DNA from 2 places in the Thalassospira sp. B30-1 genome. Region 2 is predicted to be linked to the other one. Evidence: riboswitches for the same ligand, from Rfam matches in the RefSeq annotation. Region 2 holds a riboswitch; the other holds the start of a gene.

Region 1 (3,417 bases), 1.2 Mb from region 2:
GGGTGGTCTGGGTCACAAACGCCAGGTTTTCGGGGTTTTCGACCTGAAGGTTTTCGGCGTCTTCTTCGGTCTCGATCAGGGTCATGCTGCCCGGTGGCAACTGCCCCATGGTGCCGATGACTTCGGGATGACCGGCATGGCCGATCAGAAGGATATGTTTGCCATCTGCATGGTGGCGTTCCGCACCACGATGGACCTTGGACACCAGCGGGCAGGTCGCATCAAGATATTCAAGCTGGCGGCTTTCGGCAGCTTCGGGGACCGATTTCGGTACACCGTGCGCGGAAAAGATTACTGGCACGCCATCCGGGACGCTATCGAGTTCATCGACAAAAACAGCCCCCATGTCGCGCAGGCGGTCGACCACGAATTTATTGTGGACGATTTCGTGGCGGACATAGACCGGCGCGCCATACTTCACCAGCGCCTTTTCGACGATCTCGATCGCACGATCCACCCCGGCACAGAAACCGCGCGGGTTGGCAAGGATGATCCGAAGGTCGGCTTTGTCAGACATGATACGGGTCCGAATGTTCATGATGTGCGCCATGCGATGGCACGGTTATTCAAATGTCTTCGTTACATAACCTGCCAGCACCGTGCACGCAATGACAGACACCGTGTAAAGATGCATGTTCAGCTATGTCCGGCCATGTATTTAGGCCCCATGCCGCGATTTGAAACGGAAGCGGGTTGTGTCGCCATATCGGAGCGAATAGACTGCGCGCGGTTGTGCCCGGACCGGGCATGACAGCGAATTTGACCAGTTCTATAGAGGCTTGGATGACGATTGCGAACGGACTGCGGCGTGTTTGTGCATTGGGTTTGGTGTCGTTTGCCGGTTTTCTGGCGGCGTGCAGCAGCAACCCGTTCGAAGAGCAGCCGGTTCCGGCATGTCCGCGGGCCTTCCTGCCCAATGATACCGCCCGATTGGTGCAGTTCAGCGGTCAGGGCAAGGACCTGACCGATGTGATCCTTGAAGCCGAATTTGGCGGTTATCTGGGCGATTGCGGCTATGACCTTGATGACAAGATCCTGAACGTCGTGATCAGCCCGGTGATCAATGCCGAACTGGGCCCGGCCGCACAGGGGCGCAACGCAAAACTCCAGTATTTCGTAGCACTTAAGGACCCGTCTGGCGAGTTTATCCAGAAGAATCTGTTCGATGTTCAGATGGCGTTTCCGAGCAATTTGAACCTGGCGCGCTATCGCGACGAGCAGGTGACTTTGAACGTGCCGCTGGATGATGTCTGGGCCGGTCCGGACTATGAAATTTACCTTGGTTTCCAGCTAAGCGCCGATCAGCTTGATTACAATCGACGCTTCGGAAAAAATTAATAATCCGGCCTATTATTCATTTTTGGTGAATAATCAAATCCCGCCCGCCTCGCGTGGCGGGATTTTCGTTTTTGAACAAAAGTTCGTTTTCGGTAATCCTCATACAAAATAATGGGCATTTGCCGGAGGGGCAAAAAAAGGGCTTTTAATCCTCATACCAATGGATGGGGTGGAGAGGATATGATTTTTGGGGCTGGTCTGGTCGGATTCAAATCCGTATAAGGGGGCATACCCAAATGATCCCCGTGGGAGAGTGCCACGGTCTTGATCGATGTGCGTGATTACATCGATAGGGATTGCGCGGACGCCGAAGGAGCAACCACCCCGGAAACTCTCAGGCAAACGGACCGCGGGGAGATGGGACTCTGGAAAGCAGGCGGCATCGAACATGGATGTGCGTCTCGCCGAAGATGTAAGCAGACCGGTATTCAAACCGGCTGTGATTCTTTCAGGCTCCAAGACAGAGGGGGACGTGGTTGGCCACTGGTCGGCTATGTTTCGCAACGACTGTCTGGAGACCTTGATGGCCGATCATCAAACCGAACTGCTGAAAACCGCCCTTTATGATTTGCATGTGGAACTGGGTGCCAAGATGGTGCCGTTCGCCGGTTATGACATGCCGGTGCAATATCCGTTGGGGGTGAAGGGCGAACATCTGCATACCCGCGCGAAGGCCGGTCTGTTTGATGTTTCGCATATGGGGCAGGTCCGCCTGACCGGCGAAAATCGCGTGGCCGAGCTTGAAAAGCTGGTGCCCGGTGATATCGCGATCCTCAAACCCGGCCGCACCCGTTATTCCGCCTTTACCAATGACGATGGCACGATTTTGGATGATCTGATGATCACCAATGCGGGCGACAGCCTGTTTCTGGTGATCAATGCCGCGTGCAAGGATGATGACATTGTCCATATGCGGGCCAATCTGGATAACGGTGTCGAGCTGATCGAGATTGATGACCGCGCGTTGATGGCCTTGCAGGGCCCGGACGCCGCCCGCGTGCTGGCGCGGTTTGCACCCTCGGTTGCCGATATGAAATTCATGAGCTTTGCCGAGATCGATATTGCCGGTATCGCGTGCTTTGTTACCCGGTCGGGCTATACCGGCGAAGACGGGTATGAGATTTCCGTGCCGAACGAGCGCGCCGAAGAGCTGGCGCGCAAGTTGTTGGCCGAGGAAGAGGTCGAGGCGATTGGCCTTGGCGCGCGTGATTCGCTGCGTCTTGAAGCTGGTCTTTGCCTGTATGGCAACGATATCGATACCACGACCACCCCGGTCGAAGGCGACCTTAACTGGATCATCAACAAGCGTCGTCGCGAAGAAGGCGGGTTCAAGGGGGCGGATGTCATCCTTGATCAGCTTGCCAATGGCGCGGATCGCAAACGTGTCGGGATCAAACCCGAAGGCAAGGCCCCGGCGCGTGAACATACGCCGGTCTTGAACAGTGACGGCGAAGAAATTGGCGAAATCACCAGCGGTGGTTTCGGCCCGACCGTGGATGGCCCGATTGCGATGGGATATGTCGCAATTGAATTTGCCGCCCCGGGTACCAAAGTCGATCTGATGGTGCGCGGCAAGGCACGCCCGGCGGAAATCGTCGAACTGCCGTTTGCGGCACATCGTTACTATCGCGGCTGATCATCAGAAAAAAAAGAGTTCGGGCAGCGTTTGCGGCCCGCAAAAGATACCGAGATTTTAGAGACAACTGATCTTACAGGGACGAATTACCATGGCTAAAAAATTCTCGCAGGAACATGAATGGGTTGAATATGAAGACGGTGTCGCGACCGTTGGCATTACCGATTACGCCCAGCAGTCGCTTGGCGATATCGTTTATGTCGAGCTGCCGGAAGTTGGCAAAAAGCTGACCAAGGATGGCGATGCGGCGGTTGTCGAATCGGTCAAGGCCGCCAGCGACGTTTATGCGCCGCTTGATGGTGTCGTTGTCGAAGCCAACGAAGAACTTGATGACAATCCGGCACTGGTGAACGAAGCCCCGGAAAGCGATGGCTGGTTCTTCCGCATGGAACTTTCCGATGAGTCCCAGCTTGATGAGCTGATGGACGAAGCTGCGTATAAAG
Region 2 (3,417 bases):
ATTGCCAGACGGGCAGCATTGATCGCCTTGACCGCCCCCATGGTGTTGCGTTCGATGCAGGGTACCTGCACCAGACCGCCAATCGGATCACAGGTCAGGCCAAGGTTGTGTTCCATGCCAATTTCGGCGGCGTTTTCAACCTGTTCGGGCGTACCGCCCATGACGGCACAAAGCGCGCCTGCCGCCATTGAGCAGGCCACACCGACCTCACCCTGACAACCGACTTCGGCGGCCGAGATCGACGCACGCTTTTTATAGATCGAACCAATGGCCGCCGCCGTTAACAGGAATTCGCGTATTTTGCCCTGTGTCACATTGGCCCCGAACCGTTCATAATAGCGCAGCACGGCGGGAATAACACCCGCCGCCCCGTTGGTCGGGGCGGTCACGACGCGCGAACCAGCAGCATTTTCTTCGTTAACCGCAAGGGCATAAAGATTGACCCAGTCGATCACGGTCAACGGGTCCTTAAGCCCCGCTTCTGGCCGTTCCGTCAGCTCAAGGTAAAGTTTGCGCGCACGCCGTTTGACATTCAACCCGCCGGGCAGGATGCCATCGGTTTTGCAGCCACGCTCAATACAATCCATCATCGCGCGATGCACGCGGTCGACAAATTCCTCTGTCTCGGCAGGTTCACGCCAGCTTTTTTCGTTTTCGGCCATGACTTCGGCAATCGACAGCTTTTCCTTTTTACAGATCGCCATCAGTTCATCGGCCGAGGAAAAGGGATAAGGCAGCGTGATATTATCGCCGGAATATTCCGCCCCGCGATCATCGCCCGAGACGATAAACCCACCCCCAACCGAAAAATATTCCTGTTTGTGCAGAACAACACCGTCACGGTCAAAGGCGGTGATCCGCATGCCGTTGGGATGTTCGGGCAGGCTTTCGGTCATGTGAAACACAAGATTGGTTTCGCGGTTAAAGGCAACCGGATACGCGCCGTAAAGCTGTAATGCGTGATCTTTATCAATCGCATCCATCGTCGGTGCGATCCGGTCGGGATCAACCGAACGCGGTCGTTCCCCCGAAAGCCCCATGATCACCGCGGTATCGGTGGCATGGCCCTTGCCAGTCAGGGCAAGCGATCCGTAAAGATCGACAATTACCGAGCCGATTTTTTCCAAAAGATTCCGGGCTTCGAGTTCCAGACAGAACCGATAGCCCGCGCGCATCGGGCCGACCGTATGCGAACTCGATGGGCCGATGCCGATGGTATAAAGATCGACAACGGAAAGATTAACGTCTTGCGGACGCTGCTTATTTTCTTCGGTCAAATGGGCCTCCCACGGCTCTTTGTCATGCGGATCAATGCCACATGACGTTATAGAACCGGTGTCTTGCCCCCTCTGTCCCTTGACCTGAGATTGTGCGCCCTGTTGCCAAAAACAAAGAAGTCTTTGACGCCATGGCTTCATCCTTCGGTGGAAATATGGTGCCGGGCATTGGCCCCGTACCGCTTTCTCTCTCCAGAGCCTCAATCCGCAACGGTCCATCTGCCTGAGAGTTTTCGGGGCTATTGCTCCTTCGGCGCCGATCTGATCGCGGGATCAAAGCGGGCTCTCCCATCGCGGTTATTCGAGGTATCACCGTAACGCCCGAGATTACAGGCAGGTGATGATCCTTGTCAAAAAGCGACTTTGCAAGCGCACAAAAAATACCCGGTCGGAAGGCTGTTCAATACCGGCATTCATGATAGATTGCGCGTTGAAAATGCTATGATTGGCAGCGTCTGATGGCGGACCCACCGCGCCCGGCGTCTTTGTACGGATGGCAAAATTACCGGAAAATAACCATCTTTACCGGTAATTCAGCCTTTTACCTTATTTCGTGTACTTTACTTCGTGGGATTATGATTGTGACTGTATCAAATACCGTAAAGCGCCCGCGTCCGGTGGTGCTGTGCATTCTGGATGGCTGGGGTTATCGCGAGGAAAGCAAGGACAATGCGGTTGCATTGGCCAACACCCCTGTTTGGGACGCGCTTTATGCCAACAATCCGACCGGCTTTCTGAAAGCCTGCGGTCTTGATGTCGGCCTGCCCGAAGGGCAGATGGGCAATTCCGAAGTCGGCCATATGAATCTTGGTGCCGGCCGGGTTGTGATGCAGGAACTGCCAAAAATTGACGAGGCTGTCAAAACCGGTTCGATCGCCGATACCGATACCGTCAAAAAGGTTATCGCCAAGCTGAAAGAAAGCGGGGGTGTCTGTCATATCGCGGGGCTTCTGTCCGAAGGCGGGGTGCATTCCCATCAGGCCCATATGGCGGCCCTTGCCAAAATCATCGCATCGGCCGGTGTGCCGGTAAAAATCCATGCCTATCTGGATGGCCGCGATACCGCCCCCAAAAGTGCCGCCAAATTCCTTGAAAAATTCCGCGCACAGATTGGTGATGCCAATGTTGAAATCGTGACCGTCACCGGGCGCTATTACGCGATGGACCGCGACAATCGCTGGGAACGCGTCAGCCAGGCCTATTTCACGATGGTAAAGGGCAAGAATTACGCCGATGGCCGCACCGCTGAAAGTGCCGAAGGCGCAATCAGGGCAGCCTATGATGCCGACACCACGGATGAATTCGTTCTGCCGACCGTGATTGGCGATTATGCCGGCATGAAAGACGGCGACGGACTTTTGATGACCAATTTCCGGGCCGACCGCGCGCGTGAAATTCTGGCCGCGATCTGCGCACCGGACTTTGACGGGTTTGACCGTGGCACCCCGATCAGATTTGCCGTGCAGGCCGGTATGGTTGAATATTCATCCGACCATGCAAAATATATGGATGCGATCTATCCGCCGCAGGTGTTGCCAAATATCTTTGGTGAAGTCGTTTCCAGGGCTGGCATGAAGCAGTTGCGCATCGCGGAAACCGAAAAATATCCGCATGTGTCCTTCTTCTTTAACGGCGGCGAAGAACAGGTTTTCGAGGGCGAAGACCGTATTCTGGTGCCATCGCCCAAGGTCGCGACCTATGATTTGCAGCCGGAAATGTCGGCCCCGGAAGTGACTGAAAAGCTGGTGGCAGCGATCAGGGCTGAAACCTATGACGCGATCATTCTGAACTTTGCCAACCCCGACATGGTCGGCCATAGCGGCATTTTGTCCGCCGCGATGAAGGCCGCCGAAGCGGTCGATACCTGCCTTGGGCAGGTTGTTGATGCGGTTAAATCGGTGGGCGGCGTGATGTTCGTTACCGCCGATCACGGGAACTGTGAGATGATGGTGGATCCGGAAACCGGCGAGCCGCACACCGCGCATACGCTTAATCTGGTGCCGACCATTCTGGTGAATGGACCCGAAGGCGCGACACTGGAAAATGGTCGCCTGGCCGACGTGGCACCGACTTTGTTGCAGCTTCTCGGGCTACCGCAACCGGCGGAAATGACCGGCAAACCGTTGATCAAGGGTTTGAA

The links. A riboswitch is a leader RNA that binds a small molecule or an ion and turns the genes downstream of it on or off. The one in region 2 is predicted to bind glycine.
Region 1: linked by a shared signal. The riboswitch ahead of gcvT (glycine cleavage system aminomethyltransferase GcvT) and the one ahead of IT971_RS01595 (L-serine ammonia-lyase) in region 2 are both predicted to bind glycine.

Annotation. Positions count from the first base shown of each region.
Region 1 is NZ_CP065232.1:3,974,718-3,978,134, reverse strand. It holds gene ispH (4-hydroxy-3-methylbut-2-enyl diphosphate reductase) at 1-517, opposite strand, end outside; gene IT971_RS18685 (hypothetical protein) at 748-1,338, shown strand; glycine riboswitch at 1,575-1,698, shown strand; glycine riboswitch at 1,702-1,804, shown strand; gene gcvT (glycine cleavage system aminomethyltransferase GcvT) at 1,862-2,974, shown strand; gene gcvH (glycine cleavage system protein GcvH) at 3,066-3,417, shown strand, end outside.
Region 2 is NZ_CP065232.1:340,413-343,829, reverse strand. It holds gene IT971_RS01595 (L-serine ammonia-lyase) at 1-1,277, opposite strand, end outside; glycine riboswitch at 1,348-1,475, opposite strand; glycine riboswitch at 1,479-1,578, opposite strand; gene gpmI (2,3-bisphosphoglycerate-independent phosphoglycerate mutase) at 1,853-3,417, shown strand, end outside.